Regions from separate parts of the Kaistia sp. MMO-174 genome, predicted to be linked through region 1. Evidence: predicted binding sites of a transcription regulator. Region 1 holds the regulator's gene; each other region holds the start of a gene.
What was found. Region 1 encodes LexA, which represses DNA repair genes until DNA is damaged. Its sites were predicted from a motif close to TGTTCNNNNTGTGTTCNG; they were not measured.
Positions count from the first base shown of each region.

Region 1 (4,641 bases):
CTGGCGCTCCGGCGGCCCATCAAGAAGTGGGCGGCGATCGCGGCGCTGCTGGTCAGCGGCTTCTACCTGCTGATTTCCGGCCTCGACGTCGCCGCGCAGCGCTCCTTCATCATGACCTCGATCGTCTTCCTCGCCGTCCTGCTCGACCGGCGCGCGATCTCGATGCGCAATGTCGCGCTCGCCGGACTGCTGGTGCTCGCGATCACGCCGGAGAGCATCCTTTCCGCCAGCTTCCAGATGTCGTTCGCCGCCACGGTGGCGCTCGTCGCCGGCTTCGAGATCCTGGCCGACCGTCGCAGGCGCCGCGCCGAACCCGGCCTCGTTGGGAACCGCAGCAGGGCGGCGGCCGTCCCCCGGCAATTCGCCCTGTTCGTCGGCGGCATGGCGGTGACGTCGCTGCTCGGCGGCCTCGGCACCACGCCCTTCGCGCTCTATCACTTCCAGCGCATGGCGCCGCTGTCGATCCTCGCCAATGTCGCCGCGATGCCGCTGACCGATTTTCTCGTCATGCCCTTCGCGCTGCTCTCCGTGCTCGCCATGCCCTTCGGGCTCGAGGCTTTGCCGCTCTGGGTGATGGATTGGGGCATCGGCGGCATGCTCGGCGTCTCGGCGACGGTCAGCCACTGGTCCGGTCAATCCGGCGGCGCGGCCATGCCGGGCGCCGCCGCGCTGCTCCTCTTCGTCGCCGGCTTCGTCTGGCTGGCGCTCTGGCACGAGCGCTGGCGGCTATTGGGCCTCCTGCCGATGTTGCTCGGCACCGCACTCGCCTTGATGCCGGCGCGGCCCGGCATCCTCGTCGCCGCGGATGGAAAGCAGCTGGCGATCCGGGGCGAGGATGGCGCCTATCGCATCGTCGCGGGCGATCCGGACCGCTTCATCAGCGAGATATGGCTGCGTTCGGACGGTGACGGCCGCGACGCCAGGGAGGCGGGCGTGGTTCAGGCGGGCGGCTGCGATGCGTCGGGCTGCGTGGGATTGTTGCCCGACGGCCGGCGGGTGGCGCTGGCGCTCGACCGATCGGCCTTCGAGGAGGATTGCCGGCGCGCCTCGCTGGTGGTGACACCTCTCGCCGCGCCCGAAAACTGCGCCCGCCATGCCGCCGTCATAGACCGCCATGTGCTGGCGCGCACCGGCTCGATCGCACTGTCGTTCGCGGAGAAGGAGGAATCCCCGGGCCCGGCGCCGCAAGCCACGGTGCCCAATGCGCCGAAGCCAGATTCCTCGAAACTGGATGCTCAGAAGCCGTCAATTCTTGGCGCCGATGGTGAGTTCGTCGGGCTCGCATCGGGACGCGGCCCGTCACGCTACGACCTCGTCGAGCGAAATGCCGACGACGAGGACGTGCTCGCGCCCGAACCACCGGCCGCGGCCCCGGAAACCACAGCCGCAACCGCGCCGCGCCCGGCCGTCGCTTTCGAGCTCCGCGCCGCCTACCCGCCGGTGCGGCGCCCCTGGATGCCGGCCTATGAAGCGGAGCCGGCGGATCAGTAGGTGCGCAACAGGCCGACCAGCTTGCCCTGGATACGGACACGGTCCGGTCCGAAGATTCGGGTTTCATAGGCCGGGTTGGCGGCCTCCAACGCGATCGAAGCGCCCTTGCGGCGGAGCCGCTTCAGTGTCGCTTCCTCCTCGTCGACCAGCGCCACGACGATGTCGCCGGAATCGGCATTGTCGCTCTTGCGGATCAGCACCGTGTCGCCGTCGAGGATGCCGGCCTCGATCATCGAATCGCCACGCACCTCGAGGGCGAAATGCTCGCCGCCGCGCAGCATGTCGGGCGGCACGGCGATCACATGGCTCTGGGTCTGGATGGCCGAGATCGGCACACCGGCGGCGATCCGGCCCATGACCGGGATGATCACCGGCTCGCCGGCCTCGTGCACGTCCTCCACCGGACGGGACTTGCCCAGGCTGCCCTCGATCACGCTGGGCGAGAAGGCCTGCTTTTTCGGCCGCGCCATCGCCGGCGTCATCGTCTCCGGCAGGCGGACGACCTCCAGCGCGCGGGCCCGGTTGGGCAGGCGGCGAATGAAGCCGCGCTCTTCCAGCGCCTTGATCAGGCGGTGGATGCCGGATTTGGAGCGCAGGTCCAGCGCGTCCTTCATTTCGTCGAAGGAGGGAGGGACGCCCGCTTCCTTGAGGCGCTCCTGGATGAACATGAGGAGTTCATACTGCTTCCGGGTGAGCATCTCGTTCTCGCGCTGCCAATCTTGCCAGGGATGACGACAGAATCGCCAAGGTACAAAACACGAACAGGATAGCTGTTCCCCATGTGTTCTGCAAGGCGATGGCTTGCGATGCGCGGCCGGGTTCGCGCGGGACGCGCGACTAGGGTGGCCCACGCGGTTAGGCACGGCGTGGCGGGGCGTCGTCGTCTGCTGTCGACCCCGGCGTGGGAGGTGGCCGCAGGCGTATCCTATTCGCCGATCGGGTGTTTCCGGAGCGAGCCGAGATCCTGCATCCATAGGCCGCCATCGTCGACATGGGCAGGGTGGTAGAGGCGGTTGCGCGGGATCGTCTCGAAGGCGGCGTCCCGTTCCTCGGCCAGGTAGTCATAGCCGATCGGCTGGTCGGCGCGGTTCGGATCGAGGAAATTATAGAGGTCGCGCCGCGCCAGACGGCGTGCGGGGGCAATCATCTTGAGATGATACAGGTCAAGGTCGCAATGCCTTGTCTGGAAGCCGCCGTCCCTGGGAAACCAGAGGTCGTGCAGCCCCGTGTCCGTGCGCTCGGCCGGGTCGAACATCGTGAACAGGCAATAGCGGATCTTCTTCCCCCAGATGCCGTCGATGCGATAGGTCGTCGGCGTGTACATTTCCCGGAAGCGAAAACCCCAGGCGACGCGACCGGACTCGGCCATCAGTCGTCTGATCCGGGAGCGCACGCCGGCTTCGAAGCGCTCGTCCGGGTCAACGGCGAGGATCCAGTCCGCGCCGGCCTTTCGTGCCTCCTGAAGCAGGATGCGGCGACGGCCCGCCTCGGAACTGAACACGCCCGTGGCGGCGCGATCGTCGAACGCCACCCAGCCATCGACGATCGGCTCGATATTGGCGAGCAGGTCCGGCACGAGGTGCGCGTCGAAGCGGTAGCTGAAGACGGCGAACACCTGCGGACGACGGCGCCGCAGGGTGAGCCAGGGACGGCGCGGCGGCTGCGTCAGTCGCTTAAGGGTTATCATGCAGGGATTCCCGGCAATCGGTGGCGCGCCCTGTGCCGAGGTCGGAGGGCAGGAGACCCGAAAGCAGGGCCCCGGTGGCCCTGGCCAGGAGCGCCGCTCTGAGGATCGGCATGGCTTCAAGCACGGTCGCGAGTTCGTCTGCCTCGAGCCCCTGGCGCGCGAATTCGAGCGCAAGCGACGGCTGACGCAGGATTTCTTTCGCGATCTTGATCCGGCGGGCTCCGAAGACCTGCTGGCGCTCCTTGCCGTAGCGGACGCCGCGGCAGAACTGGTCGCGCAGGAGGGACAGAAGGCGCGTCTCGTTCAGATGCTCGGTCTGGATGCGCCCATCCCACACGGGCCTTAGGGGCGCGGGCAACCGTTCAAGGAACTCGGTGTCTTCGCCGCTTCTCAGGGTTTCGTCGAACAGGCCGAACTCGTCGAACAGCGAGCGCTCATAAGAAGCGCCGAACCGGATCGTCTTCTCGGCTGGCAGCCGAGGCAGCCGGCGCATGAACATGCCGAGATGGGCGGCGCTGGCGACCCGGCTTTGCGGGGCGCTGTTGACGATGGCGCTGGCCACCGTCCGCGCGCCGGCCCCATGCGCCGCGAGCCGGTGCTGGATCCAGCCGGGACGGGCCCGGCAGTCGGCCGCGAGGAACGCCACGTAGCGCGCGCTGGTTTCGGCTATGCCCCGGTTGCGGGCGCCACCGGCGAACAGGCGCTCCCGATAGTCGAGGCACGGAACCTCGATGCCTTCGGCGCGCAGCACGTTGCGGACGGAGCCGCCACCGGAATTCACGACGACGATCCCCGTGGGCTCGCCCTGTTCCAGCAGCGATCTGACAGCCCCGATCACGTTCGACTGCGCCCTGTAGCTGAGCACGATCGTCGCGATGTCATTCGCCTTCAAGGATATCTCCCCGGATTGTCCCGGGAGCTGGCGCCTGCGCCCACCCTTCCTCGCCACTGCCCCCGCCGTCCATATCCATTCCAGGATGGCACCGGCCGAGCATAGCAGCCGGGGCCGGCCGGAATGGAGTGACCAACGTCACACCCGCGCAGCGCGGGCGCGGAACCCGGCGGCAGGGCTGAACTAGACCCGGCGTTGGCGATCAGGCCAGCTTGATCGGCGTCCGTCGCTGCGGACGCCGGGGGGCATCGGACCCTCGTGCTCCATGTCGACTTCAAAGGCCGAGGAGCGTGTGCACGGCGGCTGCATCGACGTGCCGGCCATAGTCGGCGAGCTGGAAGCTCTCGGCATGGGCTACCCTTGAGCCGTGCTCCGGACCGTACTTGGCCAGGATTTCCTCTCTCATCACGTCGGCCGACATGAATTCATGCCAGTGCGTCAGGATGAATTCGCGCCGCACGGCCCAATCCTCGCTCGCCGGGACCTTGTCGCTAAAATCACGTTCGAAGGGCGCGAACTCGAAGAACTGGGTGGCGTGCTCGGCGCAGGCTCTTAGCTTGCGCTCGATGCT
Region 1 covers NZ_JBBCUO010000002.1:259,401-264,041, forward strand. Annotated here, with positions in the region: gene WFK98_RS07185 (ComEC/Rec2 family competence protein) at 1-1,491, shown strand, start outside; gene lexA (transcriptional repressor LexA) at 1,485-2,189, opposite strand; gene WFK98_RS07195 (hypothetical protein) at 2,417-3,178, opposite strand; gene WFK98_RS07200 (glycosyltransferase family 2 protein) at 3,165-4,070, opposite strand; gene WFK98_RS07205 (PIG-L deacetylase family protein) at 4,345-4,641, opposite strand, start outside.

Region 2 (4,641 bases), on a different contig from region 1:
AGCGGCGCGACAATCCCGACCTGATGACGCAGGTCCGGGCGCTGCGGTCGTTTGCCCGCGAGCGCGGGCTGATCCTGGTCTTCATCGCCCAGATCGACCGCGCCTATGACCCGGCGGAGAAGCCGTTTCCGGACCTCGATGACGTCCGCCTGCCCAATCCGCTCGATCTCGCGCTGTTCGACAAGACCTGCTTCCTGAACCAGGGCGAAATCCGCTTCCAGGCCGCGAACTGAGCCCAAAAAAGAAAAGCCCCGCAAATTGCGGGGCTCTTCATTTCTCGAAAGGGAGGCGACGGCTCAGGCCGGGCTGCGCTGCGGCTCGGGGAAGGCGAGCACGAAGCGCATCAGCGCGCGATAGGGCGCGAGCAGCAGCAGCGCCGCGCAGAGCTTCACCGTCAGGTCGCCCAGCGCCCAAGACATCCAGCGCGCCCCGGCGATCGACAGCACGCCGAGCAGCGGCGCCGATTCGAGCGCGAAGGCGTCGTTGGGGCCGAGGAAAGCCGCAAGCGGGGCAAAGGCGAGCGTGAAGAAGATCGCAGTGTCGATCACCGAGCCGACGACCGAGGCCGCCAGCGGCGCCCGCCACCAGGCCTGCCGACGCAGCCGCGCGAACAGGCTGATGTCGAGCAGCTGGCCCACCAGATAGGCCGTGCCCGAGGCGATCGCGAGACGCGGCGTCGCCAGCTTGAACGAGACGATGACGGCGCAGACGAAGCCGACCAGCACCACCAGCCGCGCGACGCGCGGGCCGTAGCGGCGATTGGTCAGGTCGCTGACGAAGAAGGCGAACGGATAGGTGAACGCCCCCCAGGTCAGGAGATCCGCGAGCTGGAGTCGGCCAACCGTCGCCTCGACCGGGTACTGGACGAGGATATTCGACAGAACGACAACGGCCGCCATGAAGGCGGCCGCTAGGATGTGACCCGGCTTGATCATCAAAGCCTCAGGCGGCGGCAGCGCCGTCGAGTTCGAGCTTCTTGGCGATGGCGCGCTTCAGCGTCAGGGCGCGATCGGACAGCTCCGAAGCGCTGGCCTTGGCGAGGAAGGCGTCGAGACCGCCACGGTGCTCGACCGAGCGCAGGCCGTGAGCCGAAACGCGCAGCTTGAAGCTGCGGCCGAGCGCGTCGCTGATCAGCGTCACGTTGACGAGGTTCGGCAGATAGCGGCGACGGGCCTTGTTGTTGGCATGGCTGACGGTGTTGCCGGTCATAACGGCCTTGCCGGTCAACTCGCAGACACGGGACATAACAAAAATCCTTCTATTCCGCCGCAACGCGCCGGTCTCGGCCTCGATCGCAGCAGGGGTATCGGAAAGTGGGCCTTCTCATAGTGGCCGAAGCTTCGCCCGTCAAGCATTCAGCGCGGGATGACTAGTGACGAAGACGGGGCAAATCACCTAGAATCGCACGATGTGATTTGGGGGCATCATCACGACCACGAAGCTGGAGCCGATCCCGGGACGGGAATCGGCCTTGGCCGCTCCTTCGACGGAACCCTTTTCATGCGACCGCTCCGCATCCTCCGCGCCCTTGTCCTGCCGGCCCTCCTCGGCGCCGCGCCCACGACTTCGGTCGCGCCGATCGCCCAGGCCGCGCCTGCCGGCCCGCAATCCGGCAAGGTCGACGCCAGCTATACCATCCTGCTCGGCGGCATCACCATCGGTCGTTTCGCCCTCGACACGGTTTTCGACGGCAAGGGCTACACCATCACGGTGCGCGGCACGACCAGCGGCGTCACCCGCTTCGTCTCCGACGGCAAGGGCTTCCTGAAGAGCAGCGGCAGCATCGTCGGCTCGCGCGTCCTGCCGGCCGCCTACCTGCTCGACACCAGCGAGAACGGCCAGCGCAACAGCAGCGTCTCGATGCAGATGAACGCCGGCAACATCGTCCAGGTCGCCGCCCTGCCGCCGCTCGCCAAGAAGGCCGACCGCGTGCCGCTCTTGCCACAGCACAAGCGCAACATCTTCGATCCCCTGAGCGCGATGATCGTGCCGCTGCCCAAGGGCAACATGACGGCCGCCTGCAACCGCACGGTTCCCGTCTTCGACGGCTGGCAGCGCTTCGACGTCAAGCTCTATTACAAGGGCACGGCCGAGGTCGACGGCCTGAACGGCTCCTACAAGGGCTCGGTCGTCGTCTGCGGCGCGCGCTACGTCCCCGTCGCCGGCCACCGGCCGACGCGCGAGGCGATCGAATACATGGAAAACAACAAAGCGCTCGAGGTCTGGCTGGCGCCGGTCGAGGCGCTCGGCGTGATGATGCCCTACCGGATGCAGATCGGGACCGAGGTCGGCATGCTGACGATCCACGCCTCCCGCTTCGTCGGCGAGGCCGAGAGCCAGCGCGCCTCGGTGGAGTGAGACTCCGGGCTACGGTCCGCCAGCCTCCAACTGCAAGCAAGCCCCTCACCCCACCCTCTCCCGCGAGCGGGCGAGGGCTTTGCCGCCGGCGGACGGGTTAGAGGCCGCATCTCCCTGGACAACGGACAGAATGATGCCGGCGTCCGACCGGCTCCGCCCGCCCCCTCGCCCGCTCGCGGGAGAGGGCTGGGGTGAGGGCCTTTCTTCCTCACATACGCAAGGACGTGCCATCGCGCTGTCGCAATGCCGCGATAGACGCCGTTTGTCCGACCGGGCGCGAATGCCGCCTGTCTCGAATTGCGACACGGTCCGGGCCATCCGTTAATCCCGACAGGGCCGAGATACACCATCGGGCGGAACGGCCCTTGCCGCCAATCGGGCGCGCGCCCCGCCGATGGGGTCTGAACGGCAACCGCCCACCAGCGCTAGTCGGCACGAATCGGGAACCGCGATTCGCCAGCGATTCGTCCATGCTCCGTTCCGGATTCGATCGAATTCTTAAACGGCACCGCGTGGAATGGGTTGAAATCATTCACCTTTCGCTAACCATGCCGGCATGGCGCCAAGGGTGAAAGCGTTAACGCCGAAAGGGCCGCTCCGGTCCGCGCGACGGCGGCTGCGGCACTATTTCGTGGCGCTTCCGGATGGCCGGCACATATATGGTGGTGAACAGAACGCGATTTCCGGCGAGTCAGCGATTCGGACATCGTTTGTTCCAGAAAGGTTCCAAAGTTTAATCGGGACCGTCTGCGGCAAGAATTCGAGTCTGTTTTGTGTGCCGATAAGATACAGAACAGGCTCGGAAGCGTTGATCTGGAAGTGAGACTGCCCGCGATATGAATGAACGGACAAGACCACCAGGCGCCGGAGCGGGCGGGCGCAACGTCACTGCCGTCCTGGGTCCGACAAACACCGGCAAGACGCATCTGGCGATCGAGCGAATGCTGGCGCATTCCTCGGGGATCATCGGCCTGCCGCTGCGCCTGCTCGCGCGCGAGGTCTATGGCCGCATCGCCGCCCGCATCGGCACGGAATCGGTGGCGCTGATCACCGGCGAGGAAAAGATCGTCCCGCCCAATCCGCGTTTTCGCGTCTGCACGGTGGAGGCGCTGCCCTCGCACACGGACGTTTCCTTCGTGGCGATCGACGAGATCCAGCTCGCCGCCGATCTCGACCGCGGCCATGTCTTCACCGACCGGCTGCTCAATCTGCGCGGGCGCGACGAGACGCTGCTTCTCGGCGCCGCCACCATGCGAGGCATCCTGGAAAAGCTGCTGCCCGGCATCGAGGTGATCACCCGGCCGCGCATGTCGATGCTGACCTATGCCGGCTCGAAGAAGATCACCCGCCTGCCACGCCGCTCGGCCGTCGTCGCCTTCTCGGCCGACGAGGTCTATGCGGTGGCGGAGCTGATTCGGCGCCAGCGCGGCGGCGCCGCCGTCGTGCTGGGATCGCTCTCGCCGCGCACGCGAAACGCCCAGGTCGAGCTTTATCAGTCGGGCGATGTCGATTTTCTCGTCGCCACCGACGCGATCGGCATGGGCCTCAATCTCGATGTCGACCATGTCGCCTTCGCGCAGGAGCGCAAGTTTGACGGGTTCCAGTATCGCCGGCTGACGGCGGCCGAGCTCGGCCAGATCGCCGGCCGCGCCGGCCGCCACACCCGCGACGGCAGCTTCGGGGTCACCGGCCAGGTCGATCCCTTCGAGGACGAGCTGATCGAGGCGCTCGAGAGCCACCACTTCATGCCGGTCCGGACGCTGCAATGGCGCAATCGTGCGCTCGATTTCCGTTCGATCGACGCGCTGCGCGCCAGCCTGGACCGGCCGCCGGGCATGGAAGGCCTGTCGAAGGCGCCGCCTTCCGAAGACGTGACGGTGCTCGAAATCCTCGCCCGCGATCCCGGCATCCGGGCGCTGGCCGACCGGCGCGAACGGCTCGAACTGCTGTGGGATATTTGCCAGACGCCCGATTATCGACGCATTGCACCGGCTAATCATGCCGAGCTGGTCGGCGATATCTTCACCTTCGTCGCGCGCGAAGGGGCGGTGCCGGATGACTGGTTTAAGCGTCAGGTCGCCTTTGCAGATCGCACAGATGGCGATATCGATACGCTCGCCAACCGCATTGCGCACATTCGGACATGGACCTTTGCGGCAAACCGGCCTAACTGGCTTAAGGATCCTCGCCATTGGCAGGAGCGCACCCGCGCGATAGAGGATCGTCTTTCCGATGCGCTCCACGAAAGGCTCACCCAGCGTTTCGTGGATCGGCGCACCAGTG
Region 2 covers NZ_JBBCUO010000008.1:38,575-43,215, forward strand. Annotated here, with positions in the region: gene WFK98_RS25830 (DNA helicase) at 1-233, shown strand, start outside; gene WFK98_RS25835 (queuosine precursor transporter) at 297-938, opposite strand; gene rpmB (50S ribosomal protein L28) at 943-1,245, opposite strand; gene WFK98_RS25845 (DUF3108 domain-containing protein) at 1,501-2,358, shown strand; gene WFK98_RS25850 (helicase-related protein) at 3,195-4,641, shown strand, end outside.
Region 2: WFK98_RS25850 (helicase-related protein) is a predicted target of LexA. The motif match lies at 3,070-3,087, and genes of this name have one in related genera.

Region 3 (4,641 bases), 490 kb from region 1:
GCCGCCGCAGGCCTTGCATGGCGTCGAGGCCTGGTAGCGCTCGATTTCCTCGCGGGCCCAGTTCGATTCCGTCTCGCGCCAGCGCCGCTCCAGATTGGTGACGACGCCCTCGAAGCTCTTCTGCGTGCGATAGGAGCGGGTGCCGTCATTGTAGACGAACTCGATCTCGCCCTTGCCGGTGCCGAACAGGATGGCGTTCTGCGCCGCCTCCGGGATCTTGTCCCAGGGCTCGTTCATCGAGAAGTCGTAGTGGCGGGCGATCGCTTCCAGCGTCTGCGCGTAATAGGGCGAGGACGACTTGGCCCAGGGCGCCACCGCGCCCTGCTTGAGCGAGACGGAGCCGTCCGGCACGACCAGATCCGGGTCGATCTTCTTTTCCGAGCCGAGGCCGTCGCATTCCGGGCAGGCGCCGAACGGGTTGTTGAACGAGAACAGGCGCGGCTCGATCTCGGCGATGGTGAAGCCGGAGACGGGGCAGGCGAACTTCTCCGAGAACAGGATCCGCCGCTCGTTGCCCTTCTCGTCCTTCTCGTCGGCAAATTCCGCGACGGCGATGCCGTCCGCGAGTTCGAGCGCTGTCTGGAAACTGTCGGCAAGACGCGAGGTGATGTCGCCGCGGACGACGATGCGATCGATCACCACGTCGATGTCGTGCTTCAGCTTCTTGTCGAGAACGGGGGCTTCCGAGATCTCGAAGAAAACGCCGTCGAGCTTGATGCGCTGGAAGCCCTTCTTCTGGAGCTCGGCCAGCTCCTTCTTGTACTCGCCCTTGCGGCCGCGGATCATCGGCGCCAGCAGATAGAGCCGGGTGCCCTCCGGCAGCGCCATGACGCGGTCGACCATCTGGCTCACCGTCTGGCTCTCGATCGGCAGGCCCGTCGCCGGCGAATAGGGGACACCGACGCGCGCGAACAGCAGGCGCATGTAGTCGTAGATCTCGGTGACGGTGCCGACCGTCGAGCGCGGGTTCTTCGAGGTCGTCTTCTGCTCGATCGAGATGGCGGGCGACAGGCCGTCGATCTGGTCGACGTCCGGCTTCTGCATCATCTCCAGGAACTGGCGCGCATAGGCGGACAGGCTCTCGACATAGCGGCGCTGTCCCTCGGCATAGATGGTGTCGAAGGCGAGCGACGACTTGCCCGAGCCGGAAAGGCCGGTCAGCACCACGAGCTTGTCGCGCGGGATGTCGATATCGATATTCTTCAGATTATGCTCGCGCGCGCCCCGCACCGAAATGAACTTGCCGGCGGTCGCGCCGGAAAGCCGCGCGTCATCATGCTGAGCCATGTGTCGTCTGTCCAAATGGAAGGGGCTGGCGTCCGGAGACACCAAGGCCCAAATTTAGGCTATCGGCCTCTCCATACAAGGAGCAGGCTGGGATTGTCGCGGTCTTCGGCTGATTCACCTGACGGGATCTTGCCAGTTCGGCCGGAATTGTCTAGAACAAAAAGAGAACGCTGGGGATCCGGATGGCCCCGGCTGGATTGTTCTGGTGGACAAGGCCTGATTGTCGCGCGCGGGCCGTGTCATTTCGGGATAGTTTGGGGCCAGCAAAGAGGCAAGAAGGAACAGACCATGGCCGGAAGCGTCAACAAGGTCATTCTCGTCGGCAATCTCGGGCGCGACCCGGAAGTGCGGCGCATGAATTCAGGCGAGTCGGTCGTCAATCTGAACATCGCCACGTCGGAGACCTGGCGCGACAAGCAGAGCGGCGAGCGCAAGGAAAAGACCGAGTGGCACCGCGTGGTGATCTTCAACGAGAACCTCGCCAAGGTCGCCGAGCAGTATCTGAAGAAGGGCTCGAAGGTCTATGTCGAGGGCCAGCTGCAGACCCGCAAGTGGACCGACCAGTCGGGCGCCGAGAAGTTCACGACCGAAGTCGTGCTGCAGCGTTTCCGCGGTGAGCTGACCCTGCTCGACGGTCGCGCCGGTGGCAGCGAACAGTCGGACTACCAGGGCGGCGGCGATTTCGGCCGTTCGAGCCCGCTGGAAGCGCCGCGCGGCGGCGGAATGTCGCGCCAGCCGGCCGCTTCGTCCTCCTACGCGGCCGACCTCGACGACGACATCCCGTTCTAGGATTTTGGATCGTCCGGCGCACTTCACCTCTCCCGTGGGGAGAGGTCGACGGCCGAAGGCCGGCGGGTGAGGGCGCAGGGAACCATCCGGTGAGGTCGTAAACCCTCACCCGGCTCTTCGAGCCGACCTCTCCCTCAGGGAGAGGTGAAGAGCCCAGATCGTCTTGGATGAGAAATGGAAAGACCCGGGAAGCGGCCGCTTCCCGGGTTTTATGTTTCGGCGCCGGGATGGCGCCGATCAGACCATCACGCCGTCGAGGATGGCGCGGAATTCCTCCGCCGTCGCGGCGCGCGGGTTGGTGGCGTAGGAATGGTCGGCGAGCGCCCGCTCCACCACCCACGGCAACACCTCCTCGGCGACGCCGAGCGTCTTCAGGCCGGCCGGGATGCCGAGACGGCGGTTCAGCGCATCGAGCTCGTCGGCGAGATCGGCCGAAGCGGGCAGTCCCATGGCGGCGGTCAGGCGATCGATCTTGGCCGGCACCGTCTCGCGGTTGAAGCGCAGGATCGACGGCATCAGGATGGCGTTGAGCGTGCCGTGATGCAGGCTCGGGCTCTTGAGGCCGCCGAGCGCGTGGCTCAACGCATGCACGGCGCCGAGGCCCTTCTGGAAGGCGAGGCCGCCCTGCAGTGCGCCCATCATCATCTCGCTGCGCGCTTCGAGGTCGCTGCCATCGTTGAAGGCGCGTTCGAGATGGTCCCAGATCCGGCGCGCGCCATCGAGGCCGATCGCGTCGGCGACGGGGTTCACGCGCGGCGACAGGAAGGTCTCGATGCAATGCGACAGGCCATCGAGCCCGGTCGCAGCGGTGAGCCCGCGCGGCAGGCCGAGGGTCAGTTCGGGATCGCAGATCGCGCGCTTCGGAATCAGGTGCGGGCTGATGAAGCCGAGCTTGCGGCCGTCGTTCAGCGTCAGCAGCGCGGCGCGGCCGACCTCGGCGCCCGTGCCGGCCGTGGTCGGCACGGCGATGATCGGCGCGACCCTGGCGCTGATGCGGGCGATGCCGCCGAGGATGGCGGCGTAGGGTTCGAGCGGGCCTTCATGCGTCGCAAGCAGCGCGACGCCCTTGGCGAGGTCGATCGGCGAGCCGCCGCCGACGGCGACGACACCGTCGCAGCCCTCGGCCTTGTAGGCTTCCAGCGCCGCGAGCACGGCGGCCTCTGTCGGGTTGGTCGGAATCTCCAGGAAGACCGGTGCGCCGGCGGGAAGGAGGGCGGTGACGCGGCCGAGCAGTCCGGAGGCCTGCAATCCGCGATCGCTGACGACGAGCGGCTTTGTCACGCCGAGCGCGGCGAGGGCGCCAGGCAGCTCCGAAACGACGCCGGCTCCGAATTCGATTTGCGTCAGGTAGTTTATCGTACTCATCCGTCTCTCTTCCCGTATGGTCGCGCGGGCCGGCGGCCCGGCGGGAGAGTGGCAGGTCTGGCCGGCGAGCGACAGATGGTTTTTGCCGGCCGGGTGCATTCACCGTCCGCCGCCCGTGCGTGAAAGGGGATCCGATCGATGCCGATCTTGCCGGATGTGCTGGCGCCCGGGCTGGATATCGTCTTCTGCGGCACCGGCGCCGGCGCCTGGTCGGCGCGAGTGGGCGCCTATTACGCCAATCCGGGCAACAAGTTCTGGCCGACGCTTCACGCCGTCGGGCTGACGCCACGCCGGATCTCGCCGGCCGATTTTCAGGACGTGCTGGCCTTCGGCATCGGCCTGACCGACGTCGCCAAGGAGCATGTCGGCCAGGATACCGAGATCGACCTCGAACGGGTCGATGCGGCGGCCCTGCGCGACAAGATCGAGCGGTTCCAGCCGCGCCATTTCGCCTTCACCAGCAAGCGTGCGGCGAGCCTGTTCCTCGGCCTCCCGACCGCTCACCTTCCCTATGGCGAGCAGGCGTCGCCGATCGGGTTGACGCGGTTGCATGTGCTGACGTCGCCTTCCGGCCAGGCCGGTCCGCACTGGTCGATCGAGCCGTGGCGGGCGCTCGCCCGGGCCGCCGGCCGGGACGCTGGACAAGCGGCCGGTTTCGCCGCTCAATAGCCGGGAACGCCGAGGGCGGCGCCGGCCGGGGTGGCGCGGCGAGACGACGGCGAGGGAACTTCCATGGCGTCGATCGCCTCGCTCTATCGCTATCCGGTCAAGGGATTCTCCGCCGAGGCGCTTGGCGGCACGGCGCTTCATCCGCATCGCCGCTTCGACGCCGACCGCATCTATGCCGTCGAGAACGGCCCATCCGGCTTCGATCCGGCCGCACCGAGCTATCAGCCCAAGGCCAAGTTCCTCTGTCTCATGAAGAATGCACGGCTGGCGGGGCTTGAGACCCGCTTCGATCCGGCGACGCATGTGTGGTCGATCGACGGGCATGGAGCGCCATTTGCCGCCGACCTCTCCGACCCGGCAGGCCGGGCGGCGACGGAGGCGTTCCTGACAGGCTTCATGGGCGACGAACGGCGCGGGCCACTCAAGGTGCTCTCGGCGCCGGGACACGCCTTCACCGATGTCGGCAAGCCCTACATCTCCTTCATCAACCTTTCCTCTGTGGCGGCGGTCGCCGACCTGGTGGGCGAGGAT
Region 3 covers NZ_JBBCUO010000002.1:748,926-753,566, reverse strand. Annotated here, with positions in the region: gene uvrA (excinuclease ABC subunit UvrA) at 1-1,287, opposite strand, end outside; gene WFK98_RS09510 (single-stranded DNA-binding protein) at 1,576-2,076, shown strand; gene WFK98_RS09505 (iron-containing alcohol dehydrogenase) at 2,314-3,441, opposite strand; gene WFK98_RS09500 (mismatch-specific DNA-glycosylase) at 3,580-4,110, shown strand; gene WFK98_RS09495 (MOSC domain-containing protein) at 4,174-4,641, shown strand, end outside.
Region 3: uvrA (excinuclease ABC subunit UvrA) is a predicted target of LexA. The motif match lies at 1,440-1,457, and genes of this name have one in related genera.